Regions from separate parts of the Paenibacillus sp. FSL R5-0810 genome, predicted to be linked through region 1. Evidence: riboswitches for the same ligand, from Rfam matches in the RefSeq annotation. Region 1 holds a riboswitch; each other region holds the start of a gene.
What was found. Region 1 has a riboswitch for ZMP and ZTP ahead of purT (formate-dependent phosphoribosylglycinamide formyltransferase). Riboswitches for the same ligand answer to the same signal wherever they lie in the genome.

Region 2: linked by a shared signal. The riboswitch ahead of MKX76_RS05045 (bifunctional 5,10-methylenetetrahydrofolate dehydrogenase/5,10-methenyltetrahydrofolate cyclohydrolase) and the one ahead of purT (formate-dependent phosphoribosylglycinamide formyltransferase) in region 1 are both predicted to bind ZMP and ZTP.
Region 3: linked by a shared signal. The riboswitch ahead of rpiB (ribose 5-phosphate isomerase B) and the one ahead of purT (formate-dependent phosphoribosylglycinamide formyltransferase) in region 1 are both predicted to bind ZMP and ZTP.

What each region holds. Positions count from the first base shown of each region.
Region 1 is NZ_JBBOCF010000001.1:1,339,093-1,342,893, reverse strand. It holds gene purT (formate-dependent phosphoribosylglycinamide formyltransferase) at 128-1,288, opposite strand; ZMP/ZTP riboswitch at 1,353-1,434, opposite strand; gene MKX76_RS06105 (PAS domain-containing sensor histidine kinase) at 1,648-3,093, shown strand; gene MKX76_RS06100 (YdcF family protein) at 3,097-3,729, opposite strand.
Region 2 is NZ_JBBOCF010000001.1:1,093,080-1,096,880, reverse strand. It holds gene MKX76_RS05055 (MarR family winged helix-turn-helix transcriptional regulator) at 1-70, opposite strand, end outside; gene MKX76_RS05050 (Cof-type HAD-IIB family hydrolase) at 373-1,173, opposite strand; gene MKX76_RS05045 (bifunctional 5,10-methylenetetrahydrofolate dehydrogenase/5,10-methenyltetrahydrofolate cyclohydrolase) at 1,446-2,294, opposite strand; ZMP/ZTP riboswitch at 2,366-2,445, opposite strand; gene MKX76_RS05040 (permease) at 2,595-3,605, shown strand; gene MKX76_RS05035 (TIGR03943 family putative permease subunit) at 3,637-3,801, shown strand, end outside.
Region 3 is NZ_JBBOCF010000001.1:5,652,996-5,656,796, forward strand. It holds gene MKX76_RS25005 (L-threonylcarbamoyladenylate synthase) at 1-321, shown strand, start outside; gene MKX76_RS25010 (manganese efflux pump MntP) at 411-974, shown strand; gene MKX76_RS25015 (low molecular weight protein arginine phosphatase) at 1,154-1,741, shown strand; ZMP/ZTP riboswitch at 1,876-1,957, shown strand; gene rpiB (ribose 5-phosphate isomerase B) at 2,070-2,528, shown strand; gene MKX76_RS25025 (TIGR01440 family protein) at 2,635-3,219, shown strand; gene glyA (serine hydroxymethyltransferase) at 3,385-3,801, shown strand, end outside.

The sequences.
Region 1 (3,801 bases):
TATGGAAAAGAGGCCAGCCGTTGGCAATCCGGCTGACCTCTCGCTATTGGGCAGTATTGCATTCTTCAAATGGATTTGATATCAAGCATAAGCGGATAAGGCGCACTTCGGAAGAAGGCTAACACCGTTATGCTTCTTCCACCCCAAGCTTGTCCAATGCCTGTTTGGCACGAGATCGCGCTTCCTCCACCTCGCCTGCGGTCGACAAGGCCACCGCTACTCTTCTGCCAGCCTTTGTCACAGGCTTGCCGAATAGACGAACCTGTGTGCTCGGTACCGCGAGCGCCTGCTCGGCGCCCGTAATCTTGTAGTTTTCAAGCTCACCCGGTGCTTTCAACGGACGGCTGGCGCCCGGGGTGATCAGCACGATTTCCGGAATCGGGTAACCGAGGATGGCCCGGACATGAAGCGCGAATTCGGACAGATTTTGCGTGACCAGCGTAACTAATCCGGTATCATGCGGGCGAGGCGATACCTCACTGAAATATACTTGATCCTCGGTCAGAAACAGCTCGACGCCGAACAATCCGAAGCCGCCCAATTCATCGGTAATGGCCCTCGCAATGCGCTCGGCTTCCTTCATCTGCTGCTCGGATATCGGATGAGGCTGCCAGGATTCGATATAGTCACCGCTTTCCTGCACATGTCCGATCGGCGGACAGAAGCTTGTCCCGCTCACCGAACGAACCGTTAACAGTGTGATTTCCGACTGGAAGGTGATGAACTCCTCGATGATCACCCGGCCGTTCTGTACGCGCCCGCCTTCCATTGCATTGTTCCAGCATGATTCAATGTCGCTCTCCGATCGGCAGACGCTCTGCCCTTTCCCTGAAGAGCTCATAAGCGGCTTAATTACGCAAGGAAAGCCCATCTCCCTTACCGCGACCTCGAATTGTTCATAGTTATCCGCAAAGCGGTATCCGGCCGTCGGCAATCCGAGCTTCTCCGAAGCAAGCCTGCGGATGCCCTCCCGGTCCATCGTCAGCTTGGCCGCTCTTGCGGTAGGAATGACGCGGAAGCCCTCCTCCTCCAGCTTCACTAACTCGGATGTGGCCAAGGCCTCAATCTCGGGAACGATCAGATCAGGCTGTTCCCGCTCGATGACTTCCCTCAGCTTGGCGCCGTCGAGCATATCGATGACGTAATGGCGATGCGCGACGTGCATGGCAGGCGCGTCGGCATATCGGTCTACCGCCACGGTCTCCAAACCTAACCGCTGCGCTTCGATAATGACTTCCTTTCCGAGTTCTCCGGATCCCAGCAGCAGCATTTTTTTCGTTTTATACATCGTTCTCCAGTCCCCTTTTCAAAATAGAAATATTAAAAAGAGGTAAGGGAAAATAAACTTCCCTTACCTCTGCCCAGGCGTACGGCTGTCGTCATCCATGTGCTCCCTCATGGTTCCCCCATGCAGCGCCAGTCACACATCGACCTACTCATTGTCAGCTAAATCATACTGAATATTGAGCATGAATGCAATATGAATGCAATATGACCGCTCATGACAATCACCGAAAGCGGCCACTGACCAATCCGTTCCATGCGCGCAAGTTACCAAATCTATCGCCCTTTCATTGATGAAAGCGCATCCAGCACATATAATAGGGGGGTGATCAAACCTTACAGTCAATTGAAAGGAGACTTGCCGTGCTCCCCTATTCTGTCCAGCGTCAGGACTTTGCTTTTGAACACGCCATCATCGGAATGGCCATCGTTTCAATCGACGGAGAAGTGCTTCAAGTCAATTCGGCTTTGTGTGAGTTATTGGGCTGCTCCAAACAAGAATTAATGGATGGAGCGCTGAAAGCGACGAACATCGGCGGAATTCAGGAAGTGATTAGGCACAAGACGGGAGATTTCCAGCTCAAGCCTTCTCAGGTGACCGCACTCCAAGTTGGCATGAAATACGAACATCCTGCCGGACGGAATCTGGATTTGAAGCTTCACTTTTCGGCATCCGCTGAAGCGCAATCGCCGTTCCGCCATTGCTTGGTCCAATTTGAGAATCTCACCCCTGTTTACGAGCTCCAGGAACAGCTGACACAGAAGGAGATGAAACTGGTTGAGAAGGAAGAAGGCTTCCAGCAGCTCCTGGAAGAGCTCCCGCTTTCCGCGCTCATTACAAAGTACGGCATGATCCAGTACGCAAATCAGGCGACGCTACGGCTGCTTCACGCCTCGAATGTCTCTGACGTGCTCGGAATTTCAACCGATGTCGTGGTTGATCCCTCTTCGCATCATAAGCTTGCAAGGCGAAGAACGCGTTATGCGGAATATCGGGAAATCGGACCCGTTACATATCTTATCCGCTGTTTGGACGGTCAACAAAAAATCGTCTCCGGTATCACGCTGGTCACCACCTATAGAGGCGAAAAGGCCGCACTTAGCATATTCAAAGATATCACAGAGCAGAAGATGGAAGAGGATCGCATCATGCAGTCCGAAAAGCTGACGACAGCAGGACAATTGGCAGCAGGAATCGCGCATGAGATCCGTAACCCGCTCACGTCAATTAACGGCTTCATTAAACTCCTTCGTTCGTCGGAGCAAAGCAATAAGCTGTATTTCGATATCATCGAATCGGAACTCAAACGGATCGAGCTGATCGTCAATGAACTGCTGGTGCTATCCAAGCCGGAAACCTCCCATGTCAGCAAGCCATTTGACGTGCTCGGCATCGTCGAACAAATCGTTACCCTGATGAAGGTCCAGGCTGCGCTGAACAATATCGAGATCATCCCGCGTTTCCCTGCCGAGCCTGTATACGTTCACGGCGAAGCGAATCAACTGAAGCAGGTATTCATCAATTTGCTGAAGAACGCCATGGAGGCGATGGATCAAGGAGGAACGATCACGCTGACCATTCAGCAAAGCGACAGCGATGTCCATATCATCGTCCAGGATGATGGTATCGGCATGACGCCAGAGCAGATCCGGTCGTTGGGACAGCCCTTCTACACAACGAAGGATAGCGGAACCGGGCTCGGATATATGATTACGAAAAACATCATCCATAATCACGGCGGATCGATCCATGTGGAGAGCTCCCCGGAGCAGGGCACCAGCTTTACGATTCAGCTGCCTGCTTTATAGATATTAGCGAAAAGGCGACAGCACGACATAACCGGTGTAATAAAACATCTCCCGAAGCAGGAATGGAACCTTGCTCCGGAAACTTTGATATGCACTTCGATCCGTTGGTGACGGATATGCCTTCATTCCGTAATCGTCCGCCATCGTCATCGCCCGCTTCATATGAAGCCGGTCGCTGACGATCAAATACGTGGACAAACCTTCTTGTTCACCGACCGCTTGGGCATGGGACAGGTTCTCTTCCGTTATCTTTGACACCGTTTCGATCAGAATGTCTGCTTCCGGAACTCCCCGGGCAATCGCGTAATCCCGGGCAACCTCGGATTCCGCCGACTCAAGGTCCGATCCCCGTCCCCCCGTAAAGATCAGCTTATCCACATACTGATGCTTATACAGCCATAAGGCATGATCAATGCGTCCCTGGAATACGGGGGAGGGTTTATCGCCCCACACGGCCGCTCCAAGTACAATGGCGGCATCGGATTTTACAGGCTCGGTCTTTGCTCCGTAAGTCCATATGGCGACGGCCGCATAAACCATATATGCCATGATAACGGCAGCAGCTGAGAGGACGATTCGCCGGATCGTCTTTCTTCGGCTTCCTACGACTTTGCGAGACCGATTTACATTATTCACAAACTCCCCCCCGATCTTCCTCGAAAGCCTTTTCGCAGCAAAGCGTTGATTTTTAAATTGATAGGAGCTGAA
Region 2 (3,801 bases), 250 kb from region 1:
TGATCATCGCCTGTGTTTGCGTCAAGGACAGCCAGCTTGTAATGAGATCTTGTTTGTGATTGGTTGACATCGTTCCCACCTGCTCTAGGTTAATGGCCCTCAGATGGCAGGTCTCTCCCACCCGAAAGGCAGCTGTTGTTAACTTATCATATCAAGCTCACATTTCAGCCGTCAAACGGCTTTTCCTGTTGCATCGCATGATATCTCGCAAAAAGGCCCGCTCCTTATCATTTAAGGAACGAGCCTTTCGTGTGTTGATCGGAACGATAAGAAATGATGCGACGCCAAGCACCGTCTAAGCACGTCGTGCATGCAGCAGGCAATATCATACTGCGAGCCGGTCGGGAGAGGCACGCGCTTATAAAAGCTTGCTTATGCCATCACCTGCGGTTTTGGATCCAGCAGGCCCAGCATTTGAAGCCCGTGCCGGATGCCGTCCTCGCCTACATCCTTGGTAACGTGTCGGGCTGCGCGCTTGACGACGTCGGGCGCGTTCCCCATGGCTACGCCATGGCCGACATACGACAGCATTTCCAGATCATTCAGATAATCGCCAAAGGCGATGGTATCGGCTACGTCCATGCCCAGCGCTTGGATAAACTGCCGGATGCCTTCGGCTTTGGAACCGCCGACCGGAAGCACATCGGTGCCGTACGGACCCCAGCGGACCAGATCAAGCCTTCCTCCAAAGCTGGACCGATATGCCTCCTCTTCCTCCTCGGTGCAAAACACAATGGCCTGGAAAATATCCCGTCCAAGATAGTACTCCGGATCATATTCCGGGATCGTCAGCTTCAGCTCGCCCCAGCTGGAATCGATGTGCTCGTGGTGAGTCACGTTCATTTTCATTGCATCGCTTCCTGCATAGATGATCGGATGGTCCATCCGCACCGCCAGCTCGGTCAGCTGCTGCAGCTGCTCGGGAGGCATCGGGTTCCCGTAGATCGGCTTGCCCTGGTGAACGACATATTGCCCGTTCAAGGACACATAGGAATCGATGCCGAGCTGCTCGCGGATTTCCTCGAAATGATAGGGAGCGCGACCGGTCGCAATCGCGACTTCATGCCCGTTGTCTTTTAATTGTTCAATGGACTCCAGCGTCGACTCCGGGATCCGCTTGTCGTGATCGAGCAGCGTTCCGTCGATGTCAAAGAAAATTAATTTTTTATTCAATAGCCCTCGCCCCTCTTTTCATAGCTGATGGGTGTATTGTAAATGATGAAAAGCATTTCAGAGCAAGCAACAATTTATACCTCATGATCTTCCAACAACACGAATCCATCATGCTTTTTAACTTATCCTAGGTGACCCAACCTTGGTGAAAGACAATCCGCACAAGGGCTCTCCGCATATAGCCGGAACGGGAAGTCTTCTCTCGGCATCCTATTCAAAAGAAAACCGAGCCTTCAAAAGGACCCGGTTCATTTGCATTGCATTATCCACGATTAGGACTTCAGTGTTCTTTCGGCCGCCTCAACCGTATGCTTCAGCAGCGTGGCAATCGTTACCGGCCCGACGCCTGCCGGAACCGGCGTGATGGCCGACGCGCGCTCCGCACACGCCTCATAATCGACATCTCCGACATTGCCTTTGTTGTAGCCGGCGTCAAGCACTACCGCCCCCGGCTTGATCCACTCGCCTTGAATGAACTTTGGCTTGCCGACCGCAGCAACGACAATATCCCCTTGCGCGACGATGTCGCCTAGATTGTTCGTTTTGGAGTGGCAGATCGTCACCGTAGCGTTGCGGTTTAGCAGCATCATCGAGACCGGCTTGCCGAGAATCGGGCTGCGGCCGATAACCACGGCATGCTTGCCTTCGATCGGAAGCTTGTAATAATCCATGATCGCGATAATCGCTGCCGGGGTGCAGGACGGATAGTCCGCGAAACCGAACGCATTTTGCGAGAAGCCGAGCGTGGTCACGCCGTCCACATCCTTTTCGATCGCGATCGCATCGAATGCCGCTCTTTCATCAATATGATGCGGAACCGGATGCTGGAGCAGAATGCCATGCACTGCCGAGTCCTCATTCAGCTGCCGAATGGCCGCGATGAGCTCCTCGGTGGTCGTCGACGCCTTCAGCTCGATTTTCCGGGATTCGATCCCCAGGCGCTGGCATGCATTCCCCTTCATTCGCACATAGGTTGCCGAAGCCGGATCATCCCCGACGAGGATCGTAGCCAAGCAAGGAGTGACTCCCTTGGCTTTAAGCTGCTCGACCTTGACGGCCAACTTAACCTTTAGATCATCCGATACCGCTTTCCCATCCAAAATCAACGTTTCTGTACTCATGTTCAACCCGCTCCTTCGCCATTGTTAGTCAATAAAAACATAAAGAGGCAAGGCGACATGATCGTCTCCTTACCTCTTGCCCAGGCGTACGGCATATGAAACTATGCGCTCCCTCTTGGTACCCCAAGCTACGCCAGTAACGCATAGTCTACGTACTACTACTATACCATGAGCTTGCGGGAATACGCCATAGCTTCGGTGGAAAGAGTTATTCGTAATTCTTTTGATTAAATTGGAAAGTTGTCTTTCGTCCAAGCATAGAATGTCCTCGTAGATGATTTTTTTCGTCAGGAGGCCTTCATGAAAATTCCGGCTTTTTTCAAATGGCTGCCGTTCTTCCTGCCGCTGCTCTTTCTGTTCCCGGCTCTCATGACGATGCCCCGGAGCGGGCTCGCCCTGCTTGGCAGCACCGAAGTGCAGCAGCTTAAAACTGTATTCATCGGCATTTTCCTTGAGGCCCTGCCGTTCGTGCTGCTCGGGGTGCTGATTTCTTCGCTGCTGCAAATCTTTGTCAAGGAAGAATGGGTTCGCCGCCTAACGCCGAAGCATCCAGTTCCCGGCGTCCTGTTCGCATCCCTGCTCGGGATGATCCTTCCCGTCTGCGAGTGCGGCATGATCCCTGTTGTGCGCCGGCTCATGTTAAAAGGCATGCCGGCTTATGTCGGGATCACCTTTCTTCTCAGCGGCCCGATTCTGAATCCGGTGGTGCTTGCCGCAACGATGATGGCATTCCGTTCGCATCCCGAGATCACGATCGGACGAATGGGACTGGCCTTCATGATTGCCGTTACGATCGGCTTGCTCGTATTTGCTTTCGTGAAGAATAACCCGCTAAAGCGCTCCTTCCATGATTTCACCGCCGAGGTCGAAGCCGCCGGAAGCCGGCCATCCCACGCACACAGCAAAACTTGGCGCAGCCTTTTTGTTCATGCTGGTGACGAAATGGTGGATATGGGCAAATATTTAGTGCTCGGTGCGTTTGTCACGGCCTGCATTCAAGCATTTATTCCGCGGGAGGAGCTGCTCTCTCTTGCGAGCGGTCCGATGTCCTCCTATCTGTTCATGATGGGTCTGGCGTTTGTCCTTTCGCTCTGCTCAACGTCGGATGCATTCGTCGCTTCGGCTTTTACGCATACCTTTACCGTGGGCCCTCTCGTGTCCTTTCTCGTGCTTGGCCCGATGCTCGATTTCAAAACGCTGCTCATGCTATCCGCCGCATTTAAGACGAGATTCGTCATTGCGCTAAGTGTCGTCATCGTCACGCTCGTGTTTGTCGGTTCCCTGATCGCGAACATACTGCTTGGCGGATAATCCGTGAACAAGAAGGAGGTGAGCTCTTTCCATGAACCATTCATCGGCAGGTGCGCGGTTTCATTATGTTGTTCGTGCGCTGCTGCTGGCTGCTCTTGCTATTTATGTCATGCACTTAAATGAATCGAATCTCCTTGAATACTACCTGGCTCCGCAGATGCAGACGCTTCTGCTGCTCTGTCCGGTACCGCTTTTG
Region 3 (3,801 bases), 4.3 Mb from region 1:
GTGCAGGGCCGCGACGCCGACGCGGTAGCGGCCCGCATCGCGGCCGAGCTTGCGGCCGCCGCCCGCCGCGGCGAGGTGACCGGTGTGCTGTCGTTCGACGAGCACATTGGTCGCTACCGCGCGGACGTGGCGGTCCCGCTCGGCCGCCAGGCCGCGCCGGAGGAAGCGGCCCGCCGGCTGTACGCCGGCCTGCGCCGGTTCGACGAGGCCGGCGCCACCTTCATTCTTGCGGAAGCCTGCCCTGAAGAGGGCCTCGGCGCCGCGGTGATGAACCGGCTGCTGAAGGCGGCAGGACATCGCGTTATCGACGTGGATCATTAACCGCAGCCTTTTTTTCCAAAGCCGATCAGGAATCATTTATCCCTTGTCCGCATATGGTGTACAAGACCATGAGACTTGGGGGAATGGGCATGTTGGAGGCGTCTGTCCAATCGGGACAGCTTGCGGCGATTCTGCTCATGGCGGTTGCACTTGGGCTAGACGCGTTTTCGCTTGGCATCGGAGTCGGTTTGCGAGGCGGGCTGCGCCACCGTCATATGCTGGGCATGAGCTTTCTGATCGGCCTGTTTCATATGCTGATGCCCCTGCTGGGGCTGGCTGCCGGCCGTTATGTCGGATTGCTGCTGGGACAGGTTACCGGGCTTGCCGCCGGCGGATTGCTGGTTCTGCTCGGGGGCCATATGATCCATAACGCTTTTCGCGGAGGCGAGGGCAAGCTCGTTCATCCATCCGCACTGCTGGGTATGCTGTTGTTCTCGCTTAGCGTCAGCATCGATTCGTTCTCGGTTGGATTATCGCTGGGCATGTTCGTGCATGATGTAACGCTGATCGTTGTAACCTTCGGGGTTGTCGGCGGCTTGATGTCGATTCTCGGTTTGATGCTGGGCCGTCAGGTCAGCAGCAAGCTGGGCGAGTACGGCGAGATGCTGGGAGGACTTATTTTGGTCGTGTTTGGCGTGATGTTTATTGTCTGATACGGGCGGTAAGGCACACCGGATATGAAATGTGGATGAATGTGGGGAATTCGTTGACCGGCAGAGTAGTAACTTTTGTGGAATCATTGTCCGAGTAATATAGAAGTTGCGAAATTTGTGATGAGATTTGATACAATATCCCTAATGACCTAATACTGACGGGAGGGAGCCTTAAGACTGTGAAAAAGATACTATTTGTCTGCACCGGAAATACCTGCCGCAGTCCGATGGCCGAAGGGATGCTGCGCAAGCTGGCGAAGCAGCGGGGCATTCCGCTGGAGGTGCGATCCGCCGGCGTATCGGCGATAGATGGCATGCCGGTGTCCCATCATGCGGAATCCGTACTGCGGGATCAGGATATCCGGGACGAGCTCGTATCCAAGCCGCTCACCTCAGAGCTGGTGGAATGGGCTGATCTCGTTCTGACTCTAACCCAATCGCATAAGCAATATGCCATTCGGCAGTTTCCTCACGCGGCCGATAAAATGCATACCTTAAAGGAATATGTTGAGGATGACAGCAAGGTGCTTGCAGATTTGCAGGAGCAAGACAGTCTGTACGCATCGATTGAGCTGGCCCGAGCGCTTGGTCAAAATGTCAGCGATAAGGATCGCGAACGGTTGATTGAGCTTCGCCAGCGCATTCCTAGCTTTGATATCTCGGACCCGTTCGGCGGCACGAAGGAAGAGTATGAAGCGACCGCAGCCGAGATTCGGACGGCGCTCTTTCGTTTGTTGGACAAGCTGAATGCGGGCGGGCCGGCGTAATCGCTTGCTGCGGGCGGACGAATTATGACTCTGGCATCAGAGCGCGTGAGTGGAAAAGGCACAGCTGCAGGCGTGGCTAAAAAAGCCGCTTGCCTTTCCCGGACGATTGATTTAAGATGTAGGGGAAACAACAATAGATCCGGTGTAACTGGCGACGAAGTGGATGAAACCACGGTGGAGCACCGGAGTATACGGCCGGTCGCCTGGGCAAAGAGCATTGGAGCACTACGTGTGCGCCGACTGCTCTTTTTTCGTCTTTTGCGGGATATTTGGGTTATAATGAAACAAGCTAATCACGCGAAAGCGAACATATGAGGGGGTTTCATCGATGAAAATTGCACTAGGCACGGATCATGCGGGCATTCGCCTGAAAGAGGAGATCATGGAGGTTATTCGCAGCCTTGGACATGAGGTGGAGGATCTCGGCTGCGGCTGCTCCGATTCCGTCGACTATCCGGACTATGCGCTGCCGGTATGCGAGAAGGTCGTGTCCGGCGAAGCCGATCGCGGCATTCTGATCTGCGGAACCGGCATCGGCATGAGCATCGCGGCGAACAAGGTGCCGGGAATCCGGTGCGCCCTGACGCATGATGTGTTCTCGGCCAAAGCGACTCGCGAGCATAACGACAGCAATGTGATCGCGCTCGGCGAACGCGTAGTCGGCCCTGGTCTTGCTGCGGAAATCGTCAGCACCTGGCTGACAACCGAGTTCAGTCACGGCGAGCGTCATGTCGGCCGCGTCAACAAGATCAAGGCGATCGAGGAACGCTACCTAAAGAACGGATAGGACGTTTCTTTCCGAAAAGGTGTTGGGGCTGCATTCAGAGAGTTCCCTTCATGTGAGGGACTTAGGGCATGAAGCGACGTAGAGACTATTAAGGGAGGACTGTGGCATGAGCGATGCTTCCAACATTTCCTTAAACGGGCAGACCGCCCGCATCGTCCGCGAGCTCGCCGAGACGGCGAAGCTTGGACCGGGCAAGGTGCTGGTCGTCGGCGCGAGCACGAGCGAGGTTGCGGGCAAGCGGATCGGGACAGGCGGCGCGCTGGAGACGGCGCAGCAGTTGCTTGAAGGCATTGCCGAGGTTCAGGCGGAGTACGGATTCTCGCTGGCCTTCCAATGCTGCGAGCATCTGAACCGAGCGCTGGTCGTTGAGCGCGAGCTGCTCGAGCGGCTTGGCTTGACGGAAGTGGCGGCTGTGCCGATTCCCGGAGCCGGCGGCTCCATGGCAGCCAGCGCCTACCGCAGCATGAAGCAGCCTTGCCTGGCGGAATCCATTCAGGCGCATGCGGGTATCGACATCGGCGAGACGCTGATCGGCATGCATCTGCGCAGCGTGGCGGTTCCCTTTAGGCCGAGTGAGCGGTATATCGGCGAGGCTCGGGTTACGGCCGCCTATACCCGGCCGAAGCTGATCGGCGGAGAGCGGGCCGTTTATCGCCAGGTGCCGGATGCGGATTCCGGATCATGCAATTGATTCGATTGGAACGGCTTGGACATCCTGTTTTGCTTGTTTGTAGGGAGCAACAGCGATTGTAGAAACATTTCACGTACTGCCCCACATCCCATTTGGTAGTTGGCCCTGTGTAATACGGAAACAGAATATTTATAGTAAGATTTTGGATCATAGGAGGATATAAAAATGATGGAACATTTGCGTAAGAACGATCCTGCTGTACTTGAAGCGATGGAGCTGGAGCTGAAGCGCCAGCGCAGCAATATCGAACTGATTGCATCGGAGAATATTGTCAGCGAAGCGGTCATGGAAGCGATGGGCACCGTCCTCACCAATAAATATGCGGAAGGCTACCCTGGCAAACGCTACTACGGCGGATGCGAGCGTGTCGACATTGTCGAGGATATCGCTCGTGACCGTGCGAAGGAACTGTTTGGAGCCGATCATGCCAACGTGCAGCCGCACTCCGGCGCGCAGGCGAATATGGCGGTATACCTTGCAGCGCTCAAGCCTGGCGATACCGTACTTGGCATGAACCTTGCCCATGGCGGTCACCTGACGCACGGAAGCCCGGTCAATGCCTCCGGTCTGCTGTACAATTTC